2 regions of the Priestia sp. YIM B13489 genome follow, and region 2 is predicted to be linked to the other one. Evidence: a T-box and tRNA genes for the amino acid it is inferred to sense, from the RefSeq annotation. Region 2 holds a T-box; the other holds one or more tRNA genes.
What was found. A T-box is a leader RNA that pairs with one kind of tRNA and senses whether it is charged. The one in region 2 lies ahead of ileS (isoleucine--tRNA ligase), so its partner is inferred to be a tRNA-Ile.
Positions count from the first base shown of each region.

Region 1: it encodes a tRNA-Ile, which carries the amino acid that the T-box ahead of ileS (isoleucine--tRNA ligase) is inferred to sense. The anticodon was not compared.

Region 1 is NZ_JBHZOQ010000053.1:1,764,141-1,778,907, forward strand. It holds gene lysS (lysine--tRNA ligase) at 1-504, shown strand, start outside; rRNA gene ACFX4W_RS14850 (16S ribosomal RNA) at 786-2,335, shown strand; tRNA gene ACFX4W_RS14855 (tRNA-Ile) at 2,405-2,481, shown strand; tRNA gene ACFX4W_RS14860 (tRNA-Glu) at 2,521-2,592, shown strand; gene ACFX4W_RS14865 (hypothetical protein) at 2,804-3,151, shown strand; gene ACFX4W_RS14870 (hypothetical protein) at 3,200-3,406, shown strand; gene ACFX4W_RS14875 (hypothetical protein) at 3,887-4,297, shown strand; gene ACFX4W_RS14880 (hypothetical protein) at 4,760-5,038, shown strand; gene ACFX4W_RS14885 (DUF3231 family protein) at 5,294-6,295, shown strand; gene ACFX4W_RS14890 (DUF805 domain-containing protein) at 6,456-6,803, shown strand; gene ACFX4W_RS14895 (iron-containing alcohol dehydrogenase) at 6,836-8,020, opposite strand; gene ACFX4W_RS14900 (sugar diacid recognition domain-containing protein) at 8,179-9,279, shown strand; gene ACFX4W_RS14905 (GntP family permease) at 9,407-10,663, shown strand; gene ACFX4W_RS14910 (glycerate kinase) at 10,686-11,822, shown strand; gene ACFX4W_RS14915 (alpha/beta fold hydrolase) at 12,055-12,630, shown strand; gene ACFX4W_RS14920 (hypothetical protein) at 12,715-12,945, shown strand; gene ACFX4W_RS14925 (GNAT family N-acetyltransferase) at 13,212-13,667, shown strand; gene ACFX4W_RS14930 (DUF3951 domain-containing protein) at 13,744-13,959, shown strand; gene ACFX4W_RS14935 (hypothetical protein) at 13,969-14,724, opposite strand.
Region 2 is NZ_JBHZOQ010000053.1:3,336,214-3,350,980, forward strand. It holds gene ACFX4W_RS22985 (DUF6037 family protein) at 1-470, shown strand, start outside; gene ACFX4W_RS22990 (hypothetical protein) at 552-866, opposite strand; T-box leader at 834-1,075, shown strand; gene ileS (isoleucine--tRNA ligase) at 1,128-4,226, shown strand; gene ACFX4W_RS23000 (MerR family transcriptional regulator) at 5,177-5,677, shown strand; gene ACFX4W_RS23005 (MarR family winged helix-turn-helix transcriptional regulator) at 5,880-6,308, shown strand; gene msrA (peptide-methionine (S)-S-oxide reductase MsrA) at 6,462-7,424, shown strand; gene ACFX4W_RS23015 (GerAB/ArcD/ProY family transporter) at 7,450-8,574, opposite strand; gene ACFX4W_RS23020 (Ger(x)C family spore germination protein) at 8,587-9,672, opposite strand; gene ACFX4W_RS23025 (spore germination protein) at 9,687-11,207, opposite strand; gene ACFX4W_RS23030 (alkaline phosphatase) at 11,410-13,065, shown strand; gene ACFX4W_RS23035 (LytR/AlgR family response regulator transcription factor) at 13,817-14,560, shown strand; gene ACFX4W_RS23040 (PAS domain S-box protein) at 14,705-14,767, shown strand, end outside.

The sequences.
Region 1 (14,767 bases), 1.6 Mb from region 2:
ACGGGCGTAGACTTCTGGGGAGAAACATCTGTTGAAGAAGCTCGTGCTTTAGCGAAAGAACACGGGGTAGAAATCACTGAACATATGCAATATGGACATATTGTAAATGAATTCTTTGAACAAAAAGTAGAAGAGCAGTTAATTCAACCAACGTTCATTTACGGACATCCTGTAGAAATCTCTCCATTGGCTAAGAAAAATGCGGAAGATCCGCGTTTTACTGACCGTTTTGAGCTGTTTATCGTTGCGCGTGAACACGCGAACGCATTTACAGAGCTAAATGATCCAATTGACCAACGTGAGCGCTTTGAAGCTCAGTTGAAAGAGAAAGAACAAGGAAACGATGAAGCACATGAGATGGATGATGACTTCATTGAGGCATTAGAATATGGTATGCCACCTACAGGTGGTCTAGGAATCGGTATTGACCGCCTTGTTATGTTACTAACAAATGCACCGTCAATCCGTGATGTACTATTATTCCCACATATGCGTCAACGCTAAAAAAAGAGATGGCTACGGCCATCTTTTTTTAGTTAATAATATTAGAAAATTTAAACTTTTAATTTACCTCTTGTTTTTATGAAATTGATTTGGTATATTTATATCTGTTGCTAACGCAGACAAGCGAGAACAACAAAAAGAAATAAAAAAGTTGTTGACATTACGTTGATAACTTGATAAGATAGTAAAGTCGCTTAAGAGCGACGGTTGAACTTTGAAAACTGAACAAAGCGACAAACGTCAACGTTAAATTTTATTTTTAAATTGAGCAAGCAAACATTTCTTCGGAGAGTTTGATCCTGGCTCAGGATGAACGCTGGCGGCGTGCCTAATACATGCAAGTCGAGCGAACTGATTAGAAGCTTGCTTCTATGACGTTAGCGGCGGACGGGTGAGTAACACGTGGGCAACCTGCCTGTAAGACTGGGATAACTTCGGGAAACCGAAGCTAATACCGGATAGGATCTTCTCCTTCATGGGAGATGATTGAAAGATGGTTTCGGCTATCACTTACAGATGGGCCCGCGGTGCATTAGCTAGTTGGTGAGGTAACGGCTCACCAAGGCCACGATGCATAGCCGACCTGAGAGGGTGATCGGCCACACTGGGACTGAGACACGGCCCAGACTCCTACGGGAGGCAGCAGTAGGGAATCTTCCGCAATGGACGAAAGTCTGACGGAGCAACGCCGCGTGAGTGATGAAGGCTTTCGGGTCGTAAAACTCTGTTGTTAGGGAAGAACAAGTACAAGAGTAACTGCTTGTACCTTGACGGTACCTAACCAGAAAGCCACGGCTAACTACGTGCCAGCAGCCGCGGTAATACGTAGGTGGCAAGCGTTATCCGGAATTATTGGGCGTAAAGCGCGCGCAGGCGGTTTCTTAAGTCTGATGTGAAAGCCCACGGCTCAACCGTGGAGGGTCATTGGAAACTGGGGAACTTGAGTGCAGAAGAGAAAAGCGGAATTCCACGTGTAGCGGTGAAATGCGTAGAGATGTGGAGGAACACCAGTGGCGAAGGCGGCTTTTTGGTCTGTAACTGACGCTGAGGCGCGAAAGCGTGGGGAGCAAACAGGATTAGATACCCTGGTAGTCCACGCCGTAAACGATGAGTGCTAAGTGTTAGAGGGTTTCCGCCCTTTAGTGCTGCAGCTAACGCATTAAGCACTCCGCCTGGGGAGTACGGTCGCAAGACTGAAACTCAAAGGAATTGACGGGGGCCCGCACAAGCGGTGGAGCATGTGGTTTAATTCGAAGCAACGCGAAGAACCTTACCAGGTCTTGACATCCTCTGACAACTCTAGAGATAGAGCGTTCCCCTTCGGGGGACAGAGTGACAGGTGGTGCATGGTTGTCGTCAGCTCGTGTCGTGAGATGTTGGGAAGTCCCGCAACGAGCGCAACCCTTGATCTTAGTTGCCAGCATTTAGTTGGGCACTCTAAGGTGACTGCCGGTGACAAACCGGAGGAAGGTGGGGATGACGTCAAATCATCATGCCCCTTATGACCTGGGCTACACACGTGCTACAATGGATGGTACAAAGGGCTGCAAGACCGCGAGGTCAAGCCAATCCCATAAAACCATTCTCAGTTCGGATTGTAGGCTGCAACTCGCCTACATGAAGCTGGAATCGCTAGTAATCGCGGATCAGCATGCCGCGGTGAATACGTTCCCGGGCCTTGTACACACCGCCCGTCACACCACGAGAGTTTGTAACACCCGAAGTCGGTGGAGTAACCGTAAGGAGCTAGCCGCCTAAGGTGGGACAGATGATTGGGGTGAAGTCGTAACAAGGTAGCCGTATCGGAAGGTGCGGCTGGATCACCTCCTTTCTAAGGATTTTTATAAGACGTACGTTTCATTTCGTTCAGTTTTGAGAGAATTCTCTCTATCATATATATGGGCCTATAGCTCAGCTGGTTAGAGCGCACGCCTGATAAGCGTGAGGTCGGTGGTTCGAGTCCACTTAGGCCCACCAGTATAACAAACAGTTAAGTTAAACTTAAAAAACAATCATGGCCCGTTGGTCAAGTGGTTAAGACACCGCCCTTTCACGGCGGTAACACGGGTTCGAATCCCGTACGGGTCATCGAAAGAGCAGTTTGCATTTGCAAACTGCTCTTTTATTTATGTTAGATAACTACAGATTTTGATTGAGGCTGTATAAAATTCTAATGTGAAAACTTTAAAATTTTTGAGTCTAATCTCTTAAATTTGAACATAACGATACTAGTACTTTAAGAATAACACTAGGATAACGTGCTATAATGGATGAAACTGAATACTAGGGGTAATGAATAATGGAGGAATTAAAGCGAAAAAACCAAGGTGCTGCGGAACTAGACGAAAAGGGATTTAAGTGGATGCGTTTCGTCAGCTTCTTTATGATTGTGAACCTCATTTTCACCGTAGCTTTAGTAGCAGTTGTTCTAATAGTTCCACAAATTCAAGAAACTTTTCAATGGGTAGCATTTGGTGTATATGGGTTTACAGTTCTTTATCTCATCTTTATGCGTGAAGTAGCCTTTAAAAAGACATATGGTTCTTTAGCAGTTTGGATGCGGACTGTATGGAATTTTAGTTTTATTGCTAGTGCGTTTGGGGCCATTAGCATGTTTATAGGGAACACTCACTGGACTTTATTTTAAAGGAATCTGTCTTCTTGTGTTGAAAGTGAAAGTAAGGGAGGAATTTATATGAATCCATATGAACAATTACAATTAAACAAAGAAGTAGAAGCGATTGCTAAACAACGAATTGAAATTCATAAACAGCGAATAAAGCTATCTGAAGAGTTAGAGCAAGACTTTGATAATACAGAGCTCCAAAATAAAATTATTGAGTTAGAAGAAGAAAGTCAAAAACTAAAGAAAAAGAGTGAAGCTTTACAAGCTAACTATTAAACATCCTCTCAGGGTGTTTTTTTAATCAACGTATTTTAAAAAAACTGTGATTTTATTGAAGCTATAAGCTTGATTATGAACAAACTGTTGAGTCACTTATTTTGTCAGGACGTCCAATAAAATTAGGAAATGAAGAAAACTTTACTTCCTTGCCTCGTATACTTTTACCTTATTGTAAAATGTCTCTTTCTTCATGCCTACCTCTGATTTAAAAGAAAAAGTGGAAGATAAAATACAGTCCAAGACAGAGTAGCTGCATTCGAGTATGTAGTTTGGCTATGCTTTGAATGGGATTCACAATGCTAATTCTAAATAAGTTTGCTTTGATCCCCATGTAGACTACATTTAAAAGGGAAGCACATATCAAGAATATGAGATAAAACGTTGGAATAGCCAATAATGTTATAATAATCAACGAGTTGGTATAAAGGAGTTGGTACTATCACCATACAAAATCTTATTGACTTAAAAGATTTAGAATTGCCATTTGTTTTTTATTATGACGGGGATTTCGTACGTCAATCAATTAAAAATGGAACGAACATACTAGAAAGATATGATTACGTCGGAGAAGCTGAATTAGAATTACTTCAAGAAACTGGATTTATTGAAATTTGTATAGAGGGTTATGGTGGAATGAGAATAGGTGATAAAATTGATGTCTCTGTTGGTAATTTAGAAACTAAAAATGTTACCGAACCATTTGTTTTAGAAAAACTTGATAAGCGATTTTATTTTTTAATACCCTTTCATCCTTATTGGGTGAGTACAATGGAAGATGGGGGTATCCTCATCTCATATTCTATAAAAAGTGTACTAAATATGACTACTTATAGTTCTGAAACAGTACGTTTTCATAAAGATATTCTATCTAGCTCAACTGTATATTAAAATAAATGTAGTAGCTTAATCGATTGCTTGTTAATATGCTGTTAGATATGTATCTTTTTAGAAAAAATAAAATAACTTACTGAAATAGTCTTTATATAGAACAGAACAAGCAGATTCTTACTTATTAAGAGCCTGCTTGTTTTACTTTATACCCAGCATTAGATTCTTTATTTAACAGCTTCTTTAAATTCTTTTCCTGGCTTAAAGGCTGGAGCCTTTGTAGCATCAATAAATTCAGCTTTATTCATATCTAAATACCTCATTCCTTACTGTGTATAGTCTGTGTAGACAAAAAATATATCATAGTTTCCTTATAAGGATCAAACCTATGTTCTTTTAAATGCATCTGCTAGAAAACTCTAAAAAAAGTTAACATTGCATGTTTTGTTTCCTTTTTGTTAGGGAAATGGAAATAAAAGAAAGATAAAAATGATTAAAAATGAGGAGAAGGAGTGTCAAAAAGTGGTATATAGTCAAGTAGTAAGAAAACCTGAGTTTCAACAAGCGGAATCGGAAGGGTTAAATGAAGCCATTCACGAGTACATAACTCGTCGTACACGTCACAATGCACCGGTTGTGGATGCGCTTCGATATATTATGACCATTGAACATAAACATGAACGCATGCAGGTAGCAGCAGAACTGTTCGGATCAGCTATTCAGCGTGTAAAAGATCAAGATATTATTCAATATCTAAAAAAATGCGGAAGCTACAAAAGAATTTCTGATACGATGGAATAAAAACGTTTTCTTTGAAAAAGCGCCTTTAATGAGAGGGGGCTTTTTTTGTTTCCGCCATTTAAAAGCGAGGGTAAATACATAGAATTCTTCTAATTTGTGCATAGTAAATGAAGCAGAATTAATTGAGGAAGAGACAGAGTTGTGTATCTGACTGCGGGGGCGAATGTTAAGGTCTAGAATAAAGTCTTCATTACAGATACCCACTCTTGAATAAATGAAGATTTACGTATGTATCCCTAGCAGGAGGTTTAGTGCATGAGTCAAGAAATACCGTTAAGTTCAAGTGAAATTGCTACTCTTTGGATGACCTATCAGCAAAAAACAATGACCCAAAGAATTTTGGAATATTTTATTGCACAGGCAGAAGATGACGGGGCAAAGGAAATTATGCAAGATACGCATAGGCAAGTGGTGAACTACATTGAAGATATCAAAACAATTTTACAGAATGAAGGGGCTTCCATACCAGTAGGATATACAGAAAAAGATGTAAATATAGGCGTTCCTAAGCTCTATGATAAGATGTTTGATATTATGTTTCTTCGCCTTTTAAAAGAAATTAGTATGGGGCTACATACGCTTCATTTAACCATGTCCTACAGAAAAGACATAATCTCTCTATATAAAGAACTTACCGCTTTCACGCAAAGTGGCTATGACAAATGTGTAGATTATCTTCAGGATAAAAACGTGCTTCCAAGGCCTCCAGCTGTTTCCGTACCTAAAAAAGCGAAGTTTGCTGAAGGCACAGATTACATGAATGGAAACCATTTATTTTCGAGTAAACGGGCATTAAATACTGTAGAGGTAGCACATATTTATTACGCAATTGAAAGCAACATTTTTGGCATGCAAATGATCACAGGGTTCGCTCAAGTAGCAAGTGAGCCTGAAGTGAAGAAGTACTTTGTAAAAGGAAAAGAGCTGGCTAAAAAAATTGTAAGTGATTATAGTAAAATTCTTTTGGAAAGCGATATTCAGACGCCTGCGACGTGGGGAGCGAAGGCGACCGAGTCAAAAGTAGCACCCTTTTCAGATAAACTAATGATGTACTGCGTGAGTTTATTCTGCAGTTTCGGGCTAGGAAGCAACGCTTTAGGCACTGCGTTTAGTTTACGTGGAGATCTTCCTCTTACTCTTGTCAGTACCGCCAAAGACATTTTAACATACGGGCAAGACGGGGGAAAAATCATGGCTAAAAACGGATGGCTTGAAGAACCGCCAAGTATGGAAGACCGAAATGATTTGATTAAATAGAAAAGCATAATACATTACGAAAACTTCTTTTTTTGAAAGAAGTTTTTTCTTTTGCATAAAAAATGTCGTTATTTGTTCGTTTAACGGTTTGTTTTTTGAATAAAAAGGATATATAAACCATAAATTTACAATTTTATACTAAAAAAGGAGGTTGTTGCATATGAAGTGGTACATAAAAGTGTTGAAAAATTACGGGACGTTTTCTGGCAGAGCAAGCCGAACTGAATACTGGATGTTTGTATTGGTCAACTTTGTTATTTCATTTATTCTTTCTTTCATTCAGTTCTTTATTGATAAGCCTCTTTTTTTGCCGGTAATCTACTCGCTATTGATTGCAGTCCCTTCGTTAGCGGTAGGAGCAAGAAGGCTCCACGATACGGGAAAAAGCGGATGGTGGCAGCTCATTACATTAGTTCCATTAATCGGAAGTATTTGGCTGATTATTTTATTCTGCCAGCCTAGCGATCCAAAAGAGAATCGTTTTGGTACAACGGCTAAAGCAGCATAAATAGAACTCCCCCTTACACAAGGGGGAGTTTTTTAGTGCACAGGTTCTACTATAGCACCATCATACGCCGATTGGTAAATAGCTCGGATGTCTTTTTCAAGAAGAGGCAAAGGACTGCGAGCGAGAATTCGTTTTTGCTGGACGCCATCTTCTGTCAGCTTTTGAAGGGCACTTTCTGGAATATCAAATCCGCGAAGGGTTTGAGGAATGCCTACGTCTTCGACAAGTGACTGCAGCTGTTTTACACACTGATAAGAAGCTTCTTCTGTTGATAAAGAGTTAGCGTTTCCGCCCAGTGCTTCAAAAATATCTCGCATCTTTTCCACACAGCTGCTGCGTATGTAACCCATCACATATGGAAGCAATACGGCGTTTGATTCACCGTGTGAAATATGAAACTGTCCACCTAACGGATAAGCAAGCGCATGAACACCAGCAACACCAGCGTTAAAAAAAGCAAGGCCCGCTAAATAGCTTCCGTAGCTCATCTGAGTTCGCGCTTCTTTATCTTTGCCATTTTCTACAGCTGTTCGCAAAGAAGAGCTAATCATGCGTATAGCCTTTAGTGCTAAGGCATCGGTTGCTGGATTTGCATTTACTGATACATAAGCTTCAACGGCATGAGTTAATGCATCAACCCCTGTAGCCGCCGTTACTTTAGAAGGCACGCTTAGCGTAAGCTCAGGATCTACAATCGCAGCGTCTGCAAGCAAATAGTCGTGGGTCACAACGTCCTTGGTGCTTTCAAGAGATAATACAGAAATATTCGTTACTTCTGAGCCCGTGCCGGAAGTTGTAGGAATTAAAATTTTAGGAAGACCTTTTTTTGAAATTTGTTTTGTACCAGTTAAGTTCAAGTATTCTTCTACAGCGCCGTCGTGAACGGCTAAAACGGCCGTAAGTTTTGCTAAATCTAACGCGCTGCCGCCGCCAACCCCAATGACTAAATCAAATTTTCGGCTTTTTGCGTAGGATACGAGTTTTTCACCGAGTGCTAAAGGCGGTTCTGGTGCCGTATCTGCATATACATCTACTTCGTATCCATTTTTAATGAGGGGAGAACTCACTTTATCCACAAGTCCAATGTCTTTTAACACGGGATCTGTGACAATTAAAATATGAGCGGGGTGATATTTTTTTACTTCCGGAAGCAGTTGCTGAAGTGATCCCCATCCTGTATAGCTAAGAGGGGTAAAAACTAGTTTTGACACAGTCATTCTTTTATCCTCCTATAGGCACTGTTTTGTTGGCGGTTTCAAAGATGTGGTTTTGCTTCTACGTATATTATAATGAAGTATCGCAAATTTTTCATTGAATACAAATTAGCTGTCACGAAAAAATTGAGCTTTACTTCACAGAGGCAAAGGATGAGGAAATGTTGAGATACGTAACAAAAGAATTAGCTCAGAAAATTGTGTGTAGAACGATGGAGATTATTGATTGCAACATTAACGTGATGAACGAAAAAGGAGTCATTATTGGTTCGGGTGACAAAAAGCGAATGAATCAAATCCACGAAGGAGCGTTGATGGTATTAAAAAGCGGCAGTTCCTACGAAATTACTCAACAGCAGGCTGACTCGCTGCGCGGGGCCAAACCGGGCGTGAATTTCCCTATTTTCTTTAACGGAGAAATTGTTGGAGTCGTGGGATTAACAGGACTGCCAGAACAGATTCGTAATTACGGAGAACTCGTGCGCATGGCGGCTGAAATGATTTTTCAAGAAATGATTTTAATAGAGGAAATTCAATGGGATGAGCGATTAAAAGAAGAGGTGGTTCATCAGCTTCTTCAGCAAGAAGAGCCGTTTGACTCTTTATTTTTTGACCGAGCGAACCGCTTTGATATTAATTTATACCTTCCACGAGTGGCACTGATTGTTACAGCGGACAATCGCCATGAAGTTATGAAGCTTGTAAAGAAATACATAGCTAACAATGACCTATACGCTATGCTTCCAGACGGAGTGGTCATATTAAAATCTACAGAAGCAGGCAGCGCTAGCAGCTATGCGGAACAGCTGGAAAAACAGCTTCGGGCGTCTGGTATGGTGTGTAAGTTAGCGGCAGGATCTGTTCAAGCTGACCTTAAAGGCCTTCATGTATCTTATCAGCAGGCAAAAGATACGCTTGCCGTCGGTTCTAAGCTTCACCCAGAAGCTGTTTTCTACTGCTATTCGGATTATCAAATTCCCGTGCTGTTACGTCAAAGCGCCGGTTTTCAAGAAAATCATGAACTGTTGCATCACTATGAAAAGCTGAAGGAATACGATAAGAAAAAAGAACTTATCGAAACGTTAACGGTCTACATAGAAGAAAATGGCGAAGGAAGCACGGCAGCTAAAAAGCTTTTTATACATCGAAATACGCTAAGCTACCGTCTAGATAAAATCCAAAGCATTACGGGAAAAGATCCAAGAAAAGTCAAAGACCTTCTTGAACTATATGTAGCGCTACTGCTATCTAAAATTTCATAACTGTGCATGTGCATAAAAGATCTTGCGATAGTGAGGTCTTTTTCTGTTGAAGTGACTAATGAAAGAATATAAGATAACGCTTACAATTAACATTAGGGACAGGAGAAATAAGAAAGGGGATGGCTTTATGGACGTTCAAGTAAGCGCGTTAGGCGCGATCTGTGCATTAGTAATTGCTATTATATTAATCTTAAAGAAAGTGGCTCCCGCATACGGAATGATAGCCGGAGCTTTAATTGGCGGAGTTAATATTGCTGATACCGTTAATTTAATGATTGAAGGGGCACAAGGCATCATTCCCGCAGTGCTGCGGATTCTTGCAGCTGGTATATTGGCCGGGGTATTAATAGAATCGGGTGCTGCAGCGGTTATAGCAGAAACCATTGTAAAAAAACTAGGGGAAACAAAAGCGCTTTTAGCTCTAGCGCTAGCCACACTCATTCTTACGACAGTAGGTGTGTTTGTTGATGTGGCTGTGATCACAGTGGCGCCTATTGCTTTAGCCATTGCTAAACGTACGGGTATGTCAAAGCCTGCTATTTTATTAGCAATGATTGGAGGAGGAAAGGCAGGAAATTTAATGTCTCCTAATCCTAACGCTATTGCTGCTTCGGATGCATTTAATATTCCGCTTACATCCGTGATGGCTGCGGGAATTATTCCCGCTGTATTTGGCGTAGCGGTCACTTATCTAGTAGCCAAACGATTAATGAAAAAAGGAACAATGGTTCAAGCTGAAGAAATAGATACAGTGGATGCAAGCAGCTTGCCGCTGTTTTTAACAGCCATTATAGCACCCATTGTTACCATCGTGCTGCTGGCACTGCGACCGCTTTTTGACCTTAATATTGATCCAATGGTTGCGCTTCCTGCAGGAGGGATTGTTGGTGCTATTGTGATGAAAAAAGGAAAACAGCTTAATACATATGCTATTTCTGGATTAGGAAAAATGTCAGGTGTAGCCATTATGCTACTTGGAACGGGGACATTAGCAGGTATTATTGCTAACTCCCAGCTAAAAGACGTTATTATTCAAGGCTTGTCTGCCATTGGATTGCCCGCTTATGTTTTAGCTCCGGTTTCAGGTATTTTTATGTCAGCGGCAACCGCTTCGACAACGGCAGGAACAGCAGTCGCAAGCCAAGTTTTTGGATCGACGATTTTAGAGCTAGGCGTTTCTGCTTTAGCCGGAGCTGCTATGGTTCATGCTGGGGCGACCGTACTTGATCACCTCCCGCACGGAAGCTTTTTCCACGCAACGGGCGGAAGTGTAAATATGAAAATAAAAGAACGTTTAAAATTAATCCCTTACGAATCGCTTATTGGACTCATTATGGCAATTGTATCCACGCTGATATTTGGTGTATTAAAGCTATATGGCTAAAAACTAAAAGGAGTGTTTACGCATGAAAATTGTGATTGCACCGGATTCATTTAAAGAAAGCTTAACAGCTCTGAACGTTTGTGAAGCGGTTGAAAAAGGAATAAGAACTCATTTTCCTAACGCGGAGATTAGTAAAGTACCTATGGCAGACGGAGGAGAAGGAACCGTTCAGTCGCTTGTGGACGCGACGGGCGGACAAATCATACAAGCTAAAGTAACGGGACCTTTAGGTAAAGAGGTGGAAGCTTTTTATGGAATTCTTGGAGACGGCAAAACGGCTGTTATTGAAATGGCAGCCGCTTCAGGCCTTCATCATGTTCCGGTGGATAAACGCAATCCGCTTATCACAACAACGCGAGGAACCGGTGAGCTCATTCTCAAAGCATTAGATCAAAAAGTAAAGCATATCATTATTGGCATCGGAGGAAGTGCTACAAATGATGGAGGAGCTGGTATGGCAAAAGCTTTAGGGGCAAAGCTTCTTGATGCTAACGGAGCAGAAATGAAAGAAGGGGGCGGCAGCCTAGATCAGTTAGCTTCTATTGATCTTACAAACTTGGATTCTCGGCTTGCTGAAGTCAAAGTAGAAGTGGCTTGCGACGTAGACAATCCGTTAACGGGTGAAACCGGAGCATCTGCGGTATTTGGTCCTCAAAAAGGCGCAACTCCGGATATGCTTAAACGGCTTGACCGTAATCTAGCTCATTACGCAGCAGTTATTGAAAAAGAAATGAATATTCATATCCAAAGTGTTCCTGGTGCTGGAGCGGCAGGAGGACTAGGAGGCGGACTGCTGGCATTTTTATCTGCGGAGTTAAACCCAGGTGTAGACATTGTCATTGAGGCAACTCAGCTAGAAAGCTATATTAAAGATGCTGACCTTGTCATTACTGGTGAAGGAAGAATAGATGGACAAACCATTTACGGAAAAACCCCCATTGGCGTAGCAAAAACAGCAAAAAAGCATAGCGTTCCCGTGATCGCGATAGCAGGGAGCATTGGAGCAGGAAGCGAAGCTGTGTATGAACAAGGTATTTCGGCGTTATTTAGCGTCGTGCCCGGGGCAGTCGACCTGTCAGAAGCACTGGAAAAAGCCGGTGAAAACATTGAAAGAACGGCTAAAAACGTAGCGTCAGTTATACGCTTAGGCATCAAGTGAAGGAGTTACAGTTTTTATTGTTCTCTTTTTAATAAATAGTAAAAGGTCTCTTCCATCAGAAGAGGCCTTTTTTTCGTTTAGTGCTGAAGTAAGCTGCTATCATTCTTTTAAATTTTATATAGGAAATAGAACTAAACGTTTTCTGAAGCGTCATAGTAAGTAAGCAGTTCTAAAGGTTCTCTCGCATTCTCGTCGGCTTACTAACTGCTACTTATGGAAAGGAGAGGTTAACGTGGAAAAAAAGTTTAGGTTCTTGAGAATTTTACGAAACGTGATAGTAGCTATATTGGGGATATGCATCATATGGATTGTAACGAATCAAGTAATGACGGCAGTGGAAAAGAAAAAGTATCCGCCTATTGGTCAATTAGTAGAGGTTGATGGCAGAGATATTCATGTATATACAAAAGGTAGAGGGGAAAATACGATTGTACTACTAAGCGGGTTGGGAACGACTGCGCCTGCACTGGATTTTGAACCGTTAGTAAATGAACTGTCGAAGGATAATAAAGTGGTGGTAGTAGAACCATTTGGATACGGATGGAGTGACATTACGAATAAAAAACGTACCGTAGAAAATAGTGTAAGTGAAATAAGAGAAGCTTTGCAAAAATCGGATATAAAAGGTCCGTATATATTAATGCCGCACTCAGTTTCTGGCGTGTACAGCATGTATTACGCTAATAAATATCCAGATGAAGTAAAAGCAATTATTGGAATAGACCCTACGTTGCCAAAAGCGCTGGATTATTTTAAAGAAGAAGCGCCGAATATACCAAGTTTGATGAGTGTTTTAGCGCCAAGTTGACTTGCTCGCTTAGCCCTGCTTACTAGTCCTGATCAGTATCTACCGCTAGCCGAAAAAGGAACGTATACAACAACAAATTTAAAAATGACAAAAGCAATATCCAGCTGGAAAGGCTACAACAAAAACGTCATTGATGAAGCAAAAGAACTGAACAACAATATAAATAAAACTCTCGATATGTCGTTTCCTTCAAAGATGCCTGTAATGATTTTCACTAGAAAAATAGATAAAGAACCAAAAGAAGAAAAATCTAATATCACGTTTTATCAAGATCAATTAAGTCACGTATCGTCGCAAAAACTAGTTGTTTTATAAGGTCATCACTATTTACACTGGACGAAGTACAGAGAAATGAGCGAATATGTGAATAATTTTATAGACACATCTATTAATTCAAATAAAAAGAAATAAATTTGATTTAAGAAAAGGAGTCCGAACATTGGATCTCCTTTTTCTAGTACAGTGAAGAACGATAACTAATTTATTCGTTCTACGTCTATAAATGTTATAATTAACCAATAACTGGAATGTTTTATATATAAATGAATTTCAAGAAAGTTGATAGGAAAAGGAGTAACATGATGAAAAGTCAAGTTCGTTTACTAAGGGATAAAGAATTAGAAGAAGCAGCAATCATCTATACAAACGTTTTTAGTGGATCACCGTGGAACGAGCCTTGGAGTATAAACACTGCTTATGCTCGTTTATACGATATCAGTAAAACTCCAGGTTACATAGGGATAGGTTACTTTCATAGTGAAAATAATAAACTCATAGGATTTATAGTAGGAAATGAAGAACAGTGGGCGAACTATAAGACGTTTTATGTAAATGAAATTTGTGTGTTAAGCAACACTCAGCAAACTGGCGTAGGAACGAGTCTTTTATCTTTCCTTAACGAGTTACTTATACAAAAAGAAGTGAAAGAAGTCTATGTGTCTACTGAAAGAGGCCAAGGCAAACCAGAACGTTTTTTTGAAAAGAACGGTTTTGTTACTCATGAATCTCGTATACTGATGACAGTGAATGTAGATTAAATATAAGTGGATGGGTGTAGGGGATCCGCTTTGTTATTTCAGGAGGCACGGTTCATAAAGCAGGAGGAAATAATTTATGATTTTTTCGCTACTAGTTTTAGTCGCTATTTTAACGGTGAGTATTCCGTTGATGATTATTATTGTTAAAACAGTTTGGCACCGAAAGCTTCCTCGTAATTACTATACGCCGTTTGACTATCTTGCTGCACAAACAGAAGAAGAGTTTCATGAAGAGCAAAATGAACGAGAACTAGAAGAAAAAGAAGGAGATGTTGTAAACAGAAAGAGCTAAAGGTCGTTTTCAACTCCTTCTGTTTACAGTCCACCCCTCCACAATTTCCGTAAATTCACCTAGGTGTTCTTCAAATATCCGTTTTCGATGTCCGTTTGCTCCAGATGGATGGGGAAAGCCAAATAAATACGTATGCCTAGAAAACGAAGGTTCATTTGAAAGCTTTCTTAAAACATTCTCAACCGCTTTTCCTAGTGGAACAATTAAACATGGATTCTTTATTTCGTTCAATTCATGTGGAAACACTTCAAAAGCATAGCGAGAAAGAAGCGCTGAGCGTTCAATTGGCGGCTGATGCCCCGTGTAGTTTTTTCCTTTATAAAACACGGGATATTTCAGTACGGACGTTGTATGCAGCAAATCTCTCTGTGAAGCAAATAGCTCAGCGGCACCGTTAATGCCCATGACTTTTGCAATTCCGCATTGATCTAACATGTCTATTAAATTGACTCTCATCGTTCCGCTAAAGCTAGCTGCTTTTTTTGTTTCGTACAGGACTTGTTCAAGCTGATGATGATGAGACAGGTTGGAAACGCATTGTTTAAAAGCGGTTTTCATTTGAAACCAGCCTGGTGTGATGCCGGCAATGACAATATGAGCGTCTGGATTTATGTAATCGTTATGAGGCGAGTAGTACATGCTTAATTCACGTTCTTGAGCGATTAAAAAGTCTTTTTGCAACAGCTGTTCTTTCGTAAAATTCATATTATGCAATTGTTGAATGGCAGGCAGACATTGTTGAAAATAAGAATGTTGGCTAATCATAGGCTCTCTCTTTCCTTATCAGTATTTCTCCTTTTATTTTCCC
Region 2 (14,767 bases):
AAAAGAGGGGGAGGAACGAAAATTTTTGTACCTATGCAGATTTGTATAAGATACATATCTCTGATATGAAATCATTTAGAAAATTTTTTGGGATTGAATATAAAGAAAACTTGGGAGATGTTATTCAACAATTTACACAGCAGTTCTCCACTTTTATTCCAAACCAATTAATAGTTGATAAAGAGATAGATTTAAAGAGTTCTATAACAGAGTACTTGAATAAAACGGACACGGATTCTTCTAAGGGCATTTATTGTATTGGTGTAAAGAGAAATGGAACCAAAAAAGATGGTACATCAGGACAACGGAGTCCTGAGAATAATCAAAAAGCAGCAATATTCAGACCAGAATTATTTGAGAAACTAAAGGATGATACTACAATAAGTTTTTGTTTTTCTGAGGATCCTTCAAGACAAAAAACAGATGAGGATATTCTTTTGCGCTGGAAAGAAAAGAAAAATAATTCATAAATAAAAATTTTTACTTTTTATATTAGCTTTCCCTTAGTTATAAAAGGTGTCTTATAATTTATATTGTAAACGTCGCGATGTTTATGAAAGTAATGTATTAGAAAGCAAAGATGTGTGATATGTACTTGTACAAGACCATGTTTTCTGTGCCGTCTCAGCCGCAGCCATATTTATTACACAGCGAAGAAGCAGCGGAACTTCTGAATGGAAAGATAAGAACGGGATAACGGCGCGTAATAAACTCGAACAAATGTTAAGTGTAGAAACAAAATAACCTAGATCTAAACCTTTTGATCTCAATAAGGATTTCAAAACATTGACATTCCCTTCCAAACCGCATACAATAGCTACTAATAAAAGCACACAAATTCGTTGAAGAGAATCAGTACGCTGCAAGTTTGTTCCACAGAGAGCTGGTGATAGCTGAAAGCCGGTGTTCAAGCTGCAGGGGAATATCCTCTCTGAGAAGTCAAACTGAACGATAAGTAAGTTTGAACGGTAGTCTACCGTTAAAAAGAACGCGTATGATTGTACGTTGCTGAGTGCTATTGATGAACGGATCAATAGAAGCCAGGGTGGTACCGCGGTTAAAACCCGTCCCTAGTCATAGGGACGGGTTTCTTTGTGTGCTTTTAACTTTAAAAGGAGTGGTATCACATGAAAGAAGTGAATGTAAGGGAGTCTTCGCAAGAGCGCGAACAGCGTATCCAGCAGCAGTGGCAAAAAGGAAATGTGTTTCAGCAGTCGGTTCAAAACCGAGAAGGGCAGCCGTCGTTTGTATTTTATGAAGGACCTCCCACAGCAAACGGTTTGCCTCACGTGGGGCACGCGCTAGGCCGGACGATTAAAGACGTTGTGGCCCGTTATAAAACGATGACGGGGTATCAAGTAATTCGAAAAGCAGGCTGGGATACGCACGGACTTCCGGTTGAGCTCGGTGTTGAAAAGCAGCTCGGAATATCTGGGAAGCATGACATTGAAAAATACGGCGTAGAAGCTTTTATCAATAAGTGTAAGGAAAGTGTGTTTGTGTATGAAAAGCAGTGGCGCACGTTCACGGAGCAGCTTGGCTATTGGGTTGATATGGAAGACCCTTACATCACCTTGGAGAATTCATACATTGAAAGTGTATGGAACGTGCTTGGCACGATTCATGATAAAGGACTTCTTTATAAAGGCCACCGCGTATCACCTTACTGCCCGAGCTGTCAAACATCATTAAGTTCGCATGAAGTGGCGCAAGGGTATAAAGATGTAAAAGATTTAACGGTAACGGTGAAATTTAAAGTGAAAAACCGCGATAATGAGTATTTTTTAGGCTGGACGACAACGCCTTGGACGCTTCCGTCAAACGTGGCGCTCGCGGTGCATGAAGAGATGAGTTATGTCCGCGCTGAGCAAGGCGACAGCGTGTATATAGTGGCAGAAGCGCTCGCAGACAAAGTGTTAAAAGGAGGGTATACGGTTTTATCTCACCATAAAGGAAATGAGTTAAAAGGGATGTCGTATGACCCGCCGTTTCATTTTGTGAAAGTGGAAAAAGGGCATGAAGTCGTAACGGCTGATTACGTAACGGATCAAAGCGGAACAGGAGTTGTTCATTTAGCACCTGCATACGGCGAAGATGATTACAGAGTTGTAAAAGAAAACGGCTTTTCATTTGTGAACGTAGTGGATGAAAAAGGACAGTACACGTCTGAAGTGCCGCTTTTTCAAGGACGTTTCGTGAAAGACTGCGACGTTGATATCGTTCGTTATTTAGCCAATCAAGATGTGCTGTATCATAAAGAAAAGCACGAGCACAGCTATCCGTTTTGCTGGCGATGCGACTCGCCGCTTCTTTATTACGCAAATGAAAGCTGGTTTATCCAAACGACGGCGTTGAAGGAACAGTTTTTGAAAAACAATGAAAGCGTGACGTGGTACCCGGATTATATCAAGCACGGTCGCTTTGGCAATTTTTTAGAAAATATGGTGGACTGGAACATCAGCAGAAAGCGCTACTGGGGAACGCCCCTGAACGTGTGGGAATGCGGAGCATGCCAGCATCAAGTAGCGCCAAAAAGCATCAAAGAGCTTCAGGAACATGCGTCTCATTCCGTGGTTGACAGCATTGAACTTCATAAGCCGTATGTAGATGACGTGCAGCTGACGTGTCCGGTCTGCAGCGGAGAAATGAAGCGAACGCCGGAAGTGATTGACGTTTGGTTTGACAGCGGGTCGATGCCGTTTGCACAGTATCACTATCCGTTTGAAAATAATGAACTGTTCCAAAAACAGTTTCCAGCAGACGTTATCGCAGAAGGAATTGATCAAACGCGCGGCTGGTTTTACAGCTTGATGGCAGTTTCAACGCTGTTTACAGGCAAAGCACCGTATAAGCGCGTTTTGTCTCTTGGTCACGTCTTAGATGAAAACGGTCAAAAGATGTCTAAAAGTAAAGGAAATGCGCTGGACCCTGTTGATCTTATTCATGCATTTGGTGCCGATGCGCTTAGATGGGCGCTTTTAGCAGACAGTGCGCCTTGGAATCCGAAGAAATTTTCAGAGCGCGTCGTGCAAGAAGCGAAGTCAAAAGTGATTGATACACTCGTGAACGTGTACGGCTTTTACGTGTTGTACGCTAAGCTTGACGGCTATGACCCGAAGCAAACGTATGAATTGAAAAAAACAAAATTGGATGAGTGGATTCTTTCGCGTTTGCACAGCACGGTCAAGCGCGCAACAGTACATCTTGAAGATTACGGATTTACAATCGCGGCTCGTGAAATCGCGGCATTTATTGAAGAGCTAAGCAACTGGTATGTGCGACGTTCCCGCGATCGTTTTTGGTCAGAAGGAATGGACGGAGAAAAAGCAGCGGCTTACGATACGCTTCATAAAGTGTTAGTGACGTTAAGTCAGCTGTTAGCACCGTTTACGCCGTTTGTTGCGGATGATATTCATGAAAATCTAACAGGGAAAAGCGTTCATTTAGCAGACTATCCTGTTTGTGATCAAACGAAAGTGAACGAAAATCTGGAAAAAGAAATGACAGCGGTGCTTCAAGTAGTGGAACTAGGTCGAAGCATCCGAAATACGCATTCGTTAAAAGTAAAGCAGCCTTTGCAAAGTCTTTCGCTTGTGGTAACGGAAGAAGATGTAGAGTGGAAAGCATATCGTGATGTCATCAAAGATGAGCTTAATGTAAAGAACTTTAACGTGGAGCAAGACGACGACAAACTTGTTTCATACGTATTAAAACTCGATTTTAAACAGGCTGGACCAAAGTTCGGAAAACAAGTGAATGAGGTCAACCAAGCGCTGAAAAACCTTTCAGAAGAGCAAGGAAAAGAGTTTGTTGAACAAGGCAAGTTAAGTGTTACGCTTGCTTCAGGAGAAAGCTCAACGCTTGAAACGGCTGACGTACTTGTTGAAAAAGTGCCAAAAGAAGGTTTTGCGGTTGCATCAAACGGCACGTATACTGCGGTGTTGGATACGGCGTTAACCGAAGAACTCGTGCAGGAAGGAGTCGCTCGTGAAGTAATTCGAGCGGTTCAAGATTATCGCAAAAAGCTGGATTTACCCGTGAATTTACGTATTGATTTAGAGCTTAGCGGAGACAAAGAAGTGCAGAAAGCCGTGGCGAAGTTTGAAACGCTGCTTCAAGAAAATCTTCTGCTGCACAGTCTTCATGTGACAGAAACTATCGAAAACGGAGAGACGGTAAAGGTCGGAACAAAGCAAGTTACGCTTCGTGTTTTAAATCAGAGCTGATAAAGAGAGGCAAGGATAAGTTGAATTAATGTACGAACGGTTTATCTATTAACCGTTCGTTTTTTCTGTTTTTATAGTGAACGTAGCACCTTCTAGCTGTGGATTGGAGGGCAAGACGAAGACTCCTGCGGGGAAAGCGGAACAGGTGAGACCCCGCAGGAGCGAAAGCGACGAGGAGGCTCACCGGCCGCCCGCGGAAAGCGAAGTCTTGCACGGAAATCAACAGCGGGGTAACAAGCGCTTCATAATAGCTCATTTACCCCATTTGTTTATCTCTAGATTGAATTGATTTCGTTATGTCTCAACTTTTTGTGTAGGGAAAGAGCAATTAAAAGAGAATGTAGGAAGAAAGGAGAGTGAGACAGTTGCATCCTATTATAGTAGAAGAAATTCCCCATTCGATAAAAAAGTATGTAAAGTAAATCGAAAAAGTGACGTTTCCAAAGCAAGGGTGTACATCGTGTACATCGGATGTTGGGATCCTTCATACGGCTAAAGGGAGATAGGTTTTAAAGAGAGCAAAAGGGGGGGGGAGTACAGAAAATGGTTATATAGGTAATATTATGTATTAAAAAATATACGGGCACTGGCGGACTTTCAAAGCCCTAGTGCTTACAAATTCGTTCAAACAGCTGTTATTGACTGGAGCGGAGGAACCTGCGGAGACGCTCGTTATGATATGGCGCTTGCTGTGCGCTTTGAAGACGGAATTTTTACAGATAAAGAGCGCGCGTCTTTTTTAAGGGATATGGCAAGCAGATTTCACAGCACGAATTTTGTTATTTTGCAGAAGGATTGTACGAGTTTTTCTAAGTAATAATGACATCATTTTCTTCATTTGTTGAACGTCCACTTTCTTTGACGAATTCATACTAGTTTTGTCACGCATGAAGGGATTTAAAAATTTCTCTCGAAATGGCTAGTAAATGAAAAAAATGGAGGGATGGAACATGACGATGAAAACGGTAGATGTGGCAAAAGCGCTGGGAATACATCCAAGTACGGTATTAAAGTGGGTCAAAATGGCGGATATCGAGCTAGAGAGAAATGAATCGGGACACTGTGAGTTTACAGAAGAAAATGTTGAAGCACTTAGAAACTTTCAAAAAAACCGCAATCGTCAAGCCGTCGTCAAAGTGGTAGAAAAAGTAGTGGAAAAAGAGGAAGTCGTTATATCTGATGAACGTGCACAAGACATGCAAAAGCAGCTTGATCAGCTTTTTTTAAGGCTAATTGAAAATGAAAAGCGTACAGAAGAAAAAGCGGGAGAAGTAGTGACTTTTCAAATTTTAGAGCATCGTTCAGAAATCGATCGATTAAATAAAGTTATTACGAAATTAGAAAATCGAGTAGTGGAACTTGAAAGTCAGTTAAAAAGTGAAGACAGCTTAAAAGGTAAAAAGCCTGTTCCGAGATGGAGAAGCTTTTTAACCGGTATTTTTAGCTATTAGCAGCGATTTACCATAACGGTAAATCGCTTTTTTTATGGAATTTTATGAAAAATACATCAATTCGTACAGACTTGTGGAAAAAAATCTCAATAATAGTTGACGAAACGCTTAGTAATTTGATAAAACTAATTAAGTTAAGAAAGTGAAATACTTTCGTAAATACATATTCGTTATCATGTGATAGCGTTAAGGAGAGTGACAAGTGAAAAAAAGAGAAGAGCTCGTTCAAGAAATGGAGACGCTGTTTCGCTTTGTGTTCAGACAGCTTCGCCAAGAAATTAATGAAGTATACAATTCAGAGCTATCAACAAATGAATTTATGGTGCTTCGTATGCTGGTTGATTCCGGCAGGCAGCGATCAACTGATTTATCAAAGTATCTTCAAGTGTCAGCAAGCCACATTACGGCGGTAACCGACTTGCTTTTATCAAAAGGCTACATTGCACGCAAACGGTCTGAAAACGATCGGCGTATTATTGATATTGAACTGACCAAGGAAGGACAGGATATTTTTAATGCTATTCAAGAGAAGAAACGAGCCTATTTCCTTGAGCGTTTTGAGCACTTTACAGATAAAGAAATTGAAACGGTGAATAAACTGTTTCACAAAATTAAAGGCGATCAAAAATAAAGCGCTTTAAGTGCGGAAGAATAATCAGTGAACATGGCTTTCACTGATTATTTTTTTGTCTTAAAACGCAAAGAGTATGAAAGGCAAGTTAGTTGGTGAGAACATAAAATCAGCGTATAATAATAGAAAGAACACATGAAGGAGGTCATCTTTTTGACAGAACAATATGAAGTAGCAACTTTTGCGGGCGGCTGTTTTTGGTGTATGGTGAAGCCCTTTGATGAACAGCCAGGCATTATAAAAGTTGTATCTGGCTATACAGGCGGTCACAAAGAGAACCCGACGTACAAAGAAGTATGCTCAGAAACCACGGGCCACTATGAAGCGGTCCAAATTACATTTGATCCAGAGATTTTTCCATATGAAAAGCTTTTAGAACTATACTGGCCTCAAATTGATCCAACGGATGCAGGGGGACAATTTGCGGATCGAGGCGACTCGTATCGAACAGCTATTTTTTATCACAATGAACATCAAAAGGCACTAGCTGAAGAATCGAAGCAGCAATTAGAAGCAAGCGGTCGTTTTTCTGAGCCGATTGCTACACAAATTCTACCGGCAAAACCGTTTTATGAAGCGGAAGAATACCATCAAGGTTACTATAAGAAAAATAAATTCCGCTATGCTATGTATCGACGCGGGTCTGGACGTGATCGTTTTATTAAAGAAAACTGGAAAGACTTTGGACGCGACGACCAGCTGAAAACGACATTAACGCCTATTCAGTATGAAGTTACTCAAAACGATGCAACGGAACCTCCATTTCGCAATGAATTTTGGGATCATACAGAAGATGGTATTTATGTAGATATCGTATCAGGAGAGCCGTTGTTTAGTTCAACTGATAAGTATGATGCCGGATGCGGATGGCCGTCTTTCACAAAAGCGATTAATAAAGATGAAGTAAAAGAAAACATGGACGTTAGTCATAATATGGTTCGTACAGAAGTACGAAGCAAAACGGCTAATTCTCATTTAGGTCATTTATTTGATGATGGTCCGCAAGATGCAGGCGGCTTGCGCTACTGTATCAACTCAGCAGCTCTTCGTTTTGTTCCGAAGGAAGATTTAGAAAAAGAAGGATACGGAGAATACGCTGTTTTATTTAACAAATAAAATAATATGAGAAAAAGAGCGTGATTCAACTTAAAGTTGGCTCACGCTCTTCTTTTTGTGCTTTCTTTTGTTTTATTTTGGCTCGAATGAGGCTATAGAGAAAAAGAAAAGGAATGTAGCCATAAATAAAGTAAAAGCCCGTCATGGATAATCGTGTATTAAGCTGATCAATGGTTTCCCGATCATCAAAGAAAATAGAAAAACCAAGAAGGGCAATAAGAACTAATATAAGAAAAATCGTAGGCGGCTTATTAAATGTTTTACTAAATCCACGAATTGTACACCATACGCTGACAGCAATAGTAGGAAGAACAACTAAAAGCCACAGAGAAATTAAAATATATTCAAAACGCTGTAAAAATGGGATTTCAATAATTTTAGCCATCGTTAAAGTTGGCCAGATGGTATGGCCTAACTGTCCTTGGCTAAAGTAAGCAAATGACACTAATGCTGTGCAAAAATATAAAAAAGTGCTGAACAAAACGCCATATTGCCCCCACTTTTGGCTAGTAGCGCCATTTTTTATAAATGGATAGAAAAAAAGCACGGATTCAAATCCTAAATTCTCAAAGGTCATCAGTTTAGTTGAAATTAAAAATTCCCATATCGTATGGTCAAACAAAGGAAATAAGTTGTTAAGGTGCCCATATTTTAATGTATAAACCAAGGCAAACACGAGCGGCAAAGGAAGCATTACCCCAAAAAAGGCAATTCCAGTAATCACACGAAACCCACCGGAAACTGTGTAGTAAATAATAGGCAGGTATACAAGTGATACGATCCATGTTTCCAGCTGTGGAAACATCCATATTTGTAAAATCTCTACGTACGTTCGGTAAATCGTTAATGCAAAGATAAAATAATAAATCGAAGCGGCAAGGGTTAAAGCCCCTCCAAGGTATTTTCCAAAATATAGCCGGTGAATATCAATAATATCGCTGTTTTCACGGGTTAAGATATTAAAAATCATCGCTAATAAAACACAGACGCTGATCGCAGCAAGGAAGATAGATATCCACGCTTCATATCCAGCACCTTTAATAATATAACGCTGAAATCCTAGTATTCCAACGCCAATCTGAGTAGAGTGAACTAAGAAAAAAAGAAAAGAAGGGGAAACTTGATTTTCTTCTTTAATTGTATTGTGCATCTTTTCTTCCTCCTAGTTGCTAATACCGGTTTGAATAAGATGAACATGAGCTTTTACTTCAATATTCATATCCGGATATTGCGCTTTGAATTCTTCACTGTTAAACCCTCGTGTTTTACTTCGCACATAATCTGTAAAACAAATGGGGTCGATTTTGTGTTGCTGAAGCTTTTTAATAAAAGTATTTCCATCTTTTTCAATGTCTTTTTGAAGCGTTCTTTCAACCATTTTAATATGATCGGGGTCTGTTAAATCTATCCATCCGGGAAACTCTTTTACAAGGCCGTCGACAGTTAAGTGCGCAATAATACTTGGATGCTGATGATTTCCTTTAATTTCATACTTTGTTTTAGTGCGCAAGTTTTGCAGTATAATTTCGCCTTTACGGTCACTTTTTTTAATTTTTACTGAGTAGCGGCCGTGCTTTGTTCCGCTTGTTAGCAGCTTAAATAAAAACGTTTCTTTCATTCCGATGGTTGTAACGACTTTTTGCTGCTTGAAAAGCGCCAGTCCTTTTAATTTAATAGCATCTTTTTCTTGGGCTAAAACAGGAAGATACGGGTCACGGTCGTCGCTAAAAAAACTGAATAAAAAAATTTGTAAATTGGTGTTAGGCAAATTTTCTGTGCGGATATTTTGTTCGATTAAATTCGAAATAAACTGATAGTCTTTAATTTTCTTTTTTGTAACGGAGCTCAATAATTCGTGTGCGTTGCCATCTACAATGCTTAATTTAATATTACGTCCAAGGTCTGGATTTCTAGCAATTGTATTTACTAATTCATCTACTCCATGTGTTGCAAATTTTTTTCCAATAACGATGCTCCTCAGCTGCCCGAAAGCAACGGGAAGAGATGATTTATTGTTTAAACGAAGTGGAATATCAAATGATGAATTAGCAGTAGCCGCAATAATACTTGGTTCTTCCGTTGGTCCATATTTATAGATAGGATATAAAATGGTTCCTCTGACTTTATTGCTTTGAGGAATATAATCATATCCTATGGAGTTGACTACTTGAATTTCGTCAATCGTTTCACGGTCTGCACAGCTCGTTAAAAAAGTAAGGCAAGTGCATAAAATAAGTATTCTCTTCATGACGTTTCCCCGCTTTACTCATTATCTAAATTACTTTTTCTTTTACCTTTATTCGCTTTATTGGGGTTATAGCGGAATCGCTCTAAAGGACGCAAGTAGCTTGGCCGCTTGGCTGTATGACTATAGGGCAATCGCAGAAAGGTATCCCTATACTCTGTGGGCCGAAACGGAAAAAGCGGAACAAGATAAGGCATGCCCAAAGATTTTAAACGAAGCAAATGAACCAGCAAGAAACAAAAACCAAAGGTGATGCCGACTAAACCAAACGCAGTGGCAAACAAAATAAACGGAAAACGTAGCAGCCGGATCGTGTTAGACATTTTAAAAATAGGCGTCGTAAAAGAAGCTAAAGCTGTCAGTGAAACAATAATAAGCAAAATATTGCTTGTTAACGCAGCTTCTACTGTTGCTTGCCCAATAACAATCCCGCCTACGATTCCCAGTGTTTGACCTACTTTTGTTGGAAGTCTGGCTCCGGCCTCACGAAGCAGTTCAATGGTAATTTCTAAAAAAAGTACTTCGATGACCGGTGGAAAAGGAACGTTTGTCCTTGAAAAGATAATAGGCCCCAGCAGATCTTTTGGAAGCATTTCATAATGATACGTAACAATCGCTACATAAAGAGGCGTAGCAAAAATAGAGAAAAAGACGCCAAAAATACGAATAACTCGGAAAAATGATCCTAGAACCCACGGTAAATAGTAGTCTTCAGGTGAAATAAAAAAGTCAAGCAGCGTTGACGGACCTGTAACTGCGTAGGGTGAACCGCTCGAAAAGAAGGCAGCTTGCCCGTTTAACAGACTAAACAGGACTCGGTCGATTCGCTCTGTTGTTAAAAAGAGTGGAAACGCCGTAGACGAATTATCTGAGATCATCTGATCAAGCATCGTACTATCAAAAATGACGTCGAAATCTATATCTTCCAGGCGCTGCGTCATAGTGTCTACGTGCTGAGGGTTCGTTACGCCTTCTAAATAAACAAGAACGACGCGCGTTTTGGATTTATTTCCTACGGTGAGTTCTTTAAAAATAAGATTTTCGGAAATGACCGTTTTTCTCATTAAGTAGAGGTTGACATCTAAATCCTCTACAAAACCAATTTTAGGACCAACGACGCTGAACTCATTTTCCGTTTCATTTTCTTTTCGAAACCCTGTATCAAAGCTTTGAACTTTAATAAGAGCTACTAGCTTATCGTCTTTATGAAATTGAAACATCACATAGCCGCGCAGCAGCTTTTCTAAAATTTCTTTTGTATCTTTTGTAACGGAAATATCTTCAATCGGCAGAACATTTTCGACTTCATATACACTGCTTAACGTGAAGTCTAATTTTTGAAAAGGCTCAAGTATTTTATCTTCAACACTTTGCATGTTTACGAGCTGCTTAAAATAAGTAATAATGTATTTTCTATGCTGCGAACCAATGGCTAATGTTGTGAAATCACTTGATTTTTTTAATTGTTTAATCAGTTCATCCAATGTTTTTTTGGGCTGATCCTCTGCATTCTTTTTTTTAAATAAATGTTTAAACATAACCGTGCCCCTCGCATGACTTTCTATTACTGGTAGTTTGTTCATGTACTTCCTTTTTATTCGACTATTTTTTCTCACGAAGAAAGGAAGGATATAAAGACAAACTTTACACTCTTTTACAGTGGATAAACAGTGGGTTTACGTTTGAATGGTAACTTTAGACATGTCGAAGACAATTAAATAAAGGAGCGGGTACATTTATATGAAGAAAAAATTAGCAGGTATTACACTGGCAGGAGCAGTAGCATTGGCATCGTTTGGTGTAGGAAACTCACTTATTCAAACGGAAGCAAAAGTGGAGCACAAGTCAGCTAAGAAACCTCAAAATGTCATTATGATGGTAATGGACGGGACGAGTTCAAATGCTACTACACTCGCAAGATGGTACAAGGGAAAACCGTTACATATGGATCAGCTGATGGCCGGCGGAGTACGTGCGTATTCGGCAGAATCTGCTATTACAGATTCCGCTCCGGCAGCTACTGCTTTAGCAACAGGAAATAAATCAAATTCAGGTTATGTAGGTGTGCTTCCTTCAGTAGTGAATACACCCGGGGTTAAATCCGTAGAAAAAGAAGATCAATTTCGTCCCGTAGCAAACGTTCTAGAAGGAGCAAAGCTTTCAGGGCGCGCGACAGGAATTGTGGCTACCTCTGAAATCCAGCACGCCACACCAGCTGGTTTTTCAGCCCACAACTATAGCCGTGATGATTTTCAAACGCTAGCAGAGCAGCAAGTGTATCAAAACATCGATGTAGTGCTTGGAGGAGGTAAGCAATCTCTTCTTCCAGGAAAAGAAGAAAAAAGCCGGAAAGACGGTGAAAACTTAGTCAATGTATTGAATAAAAGAGGATATGACTTTGTAGAAAATAAAAAGGAATTAGAGCAGTCACACGCCAAAAAAATCTGGGGGAGCTTCGCCGACCGAGACTTAGCATATGATATGGACCGACCGCAGACAAAAGCAGAACAGCCAAAGTTGTCCCAGATGACAAATAAAGCAATAACAACACTATCCAAAGATAAAGACGGTTTTTTCTTATTTGTTGAAGGAAGCAAAACGGATTGGGCAGCTCATGCGAATGATCCAGTAGGAATGATTAGCGATGTACTAGCGTTTGATGAAGCAGTGGGCAAAGCAGTAGAGTTCGCTAAAAAAGATGGAAATACGATGGTTATTGCGATTGCCGATCACGGAAACAGCGGTCTTTCAATCGGTAATGCAAATACAACAAAAGGATACGATACCACACCTGTTTCTGCTTATATTGATCCATTAAAAAAAGCAAAAATGACGTTAGAAGGTGCTACGTCTAAATTAAAAGAAGATTTATCAAATAAAGAAGAAGTAGCTGCTTTGTATGGTTTATCAAATCTAACTTCAGAGGAAAAAGCGCAGCTGACTAAAGCAAGAGATAAAAAAGAAATCAGTGCTACACTATCGAAGTTATTAGCCAACCGAGCAAACCTTGGATTCACAACAGGCGGTCATACGGGTGAGGATGTATTTCTGTATTCATACGGCGTAAATCGACCAACGGGGCACTTTGATAATACGGATATTGCCAAACATATGGCTAAATCAATGAATATTAACTTAAACCAGTTAACAAATGAATTATTTATTGAAGCAAATAAAGCTTTTAAAGGCTCAAAGGTAGCGGTTGACTCAAAAGACAAAAACAACCCTGTACTGGTTGTTACAAACAATAAGCGAACGGTGCGTTTTCCAGTAAATAAAAATATTGCTATTGTAAATGGAAGAGAAATTCAAATGGACAGCGTAGTGATACAGGATAAAAAGAATCGCTTCTTTGTATCAAAACAAGCACAGCAAATTGTAAAAAATGAAAAATAAGAAATGAATGCAAAACAGGCCGGGTTATAACTTTAGGCCTGTTTTTTTACAAATAATAGATGGTTAATTAAGTTATGTAGCCTTTATAGAGGAATGAAGCTATTTATTTTACAAATAAATAGCCTTGAACACTTAAAGAAATGGAAAGTCTTCACGTTTAACTATATGTGATTTATACTATGAAATGGTATAATAATCATAGTTTTAAAAGGAACTAGTTCGGAATACATATGTAAGTTCATACCTTTGTATGCTAGAATTTTTATAATAAAATGAATAAAAAATACATAAATTCTTTTGGATTAAATCATAAAATCAGGGTTGTTAAGGACAATATGTAAGTAATTACCTTTAATGAAAAGTAAAAAAATTAACAAAAGTACGGGTGAAAGAGCGTAGAACATGTTTTAATAGTAAGAGAAAACAAAATGATTGAAAAGAGCGTGTCGCCTTTATCGAAAATGTTAAATAAAGATTTTGACATGCTGATTTACAGATTATAAAAAGGGTATTAAATCATTGTTAGGAAAATAAATGATAATAGATAAACGGTTTTTATGTCTTCTTCTAGAAAACCTACAATTATTGCAATATTCCCCATGAACAATCGTTGTGTGTTCATTAACGATTAGCGTCCGTGTAGATCATTCATCTCAACATAAAAACACTATAACGATGTGTAGACATGCATAAAACAGAATGGGCAATAGTTCGTACTATACTTTAACATTGTATCCTAGGGGGAGTCAGGATGAACAAAATTAACTTAATTATTGCCGATGATAACGAAGATTCGGTTGAAATTTTAGATTATTTTATAGAACAGCTTCCGGAATTTGAAGTGATTAGCATCTGCAAAGACGGAGAGCAGCTTGTACAGGAAGTGATGGCTAAGAGTCCAGACCTTTTGCTCGTAGACATTAATATGCCTACGATTAACGGTGTAGATGCCATAAAAAAGTGCCTGCGCATTAAGCCGAATTTAAACTTCATTTTTATCACCGGTTACGATGAATTTGCTGTGAAGGCATTTGAGCTGTCAGCACTGGATTATATTGTAAAACCGATTGAAAAAACCAGGCTTTATATGGCGTTAGAGCGGGCAAAAAACTCCATTGGAATTGATAAAAATCAGTCAAAAAAGCCAGGTCAGCAATTAAAAAGACTGCCTGTAAAATTTAATGGATCTACTTATTACATTCCAATTGATCAAATTATTTTTATTGAAAAATCCGGAAAAAAATGTTTGATCTATACTCAATCACGTATCTATGAGACATATGAAAATATTAGTGATATCTATATGTATTTGAACCCTTCTGTATTTAGTCAAACACACCGGTCTTATATCGTGAATTTACAGAAAGTTTCGCACATCACACCAAAAAACGAAACATATCTTGTTTATTTCTTAGAAATTGATGAATATGCTCATATCTCAAAATTAAAAATCCAAGACGTTCAAAAACAGCTGCATCAGTTAATGACCAATTAAGAGATGCTGCTGCTTCTAAAATAGCTATGTTGATGAAAGGACGAAGCTTATGCAAGTTTCGTCTATTTCATGTGTCTGCTTTCGGAGCAAATGATCGTAATATAGTTCTTATAAGAAGAGTTAGATAGAAGAAGTAACGTTAAATTGAAAGGAAAGCAAATGATTTCAATTACTGGTCACTATAATGAATTTACCGTATTTCTTGCT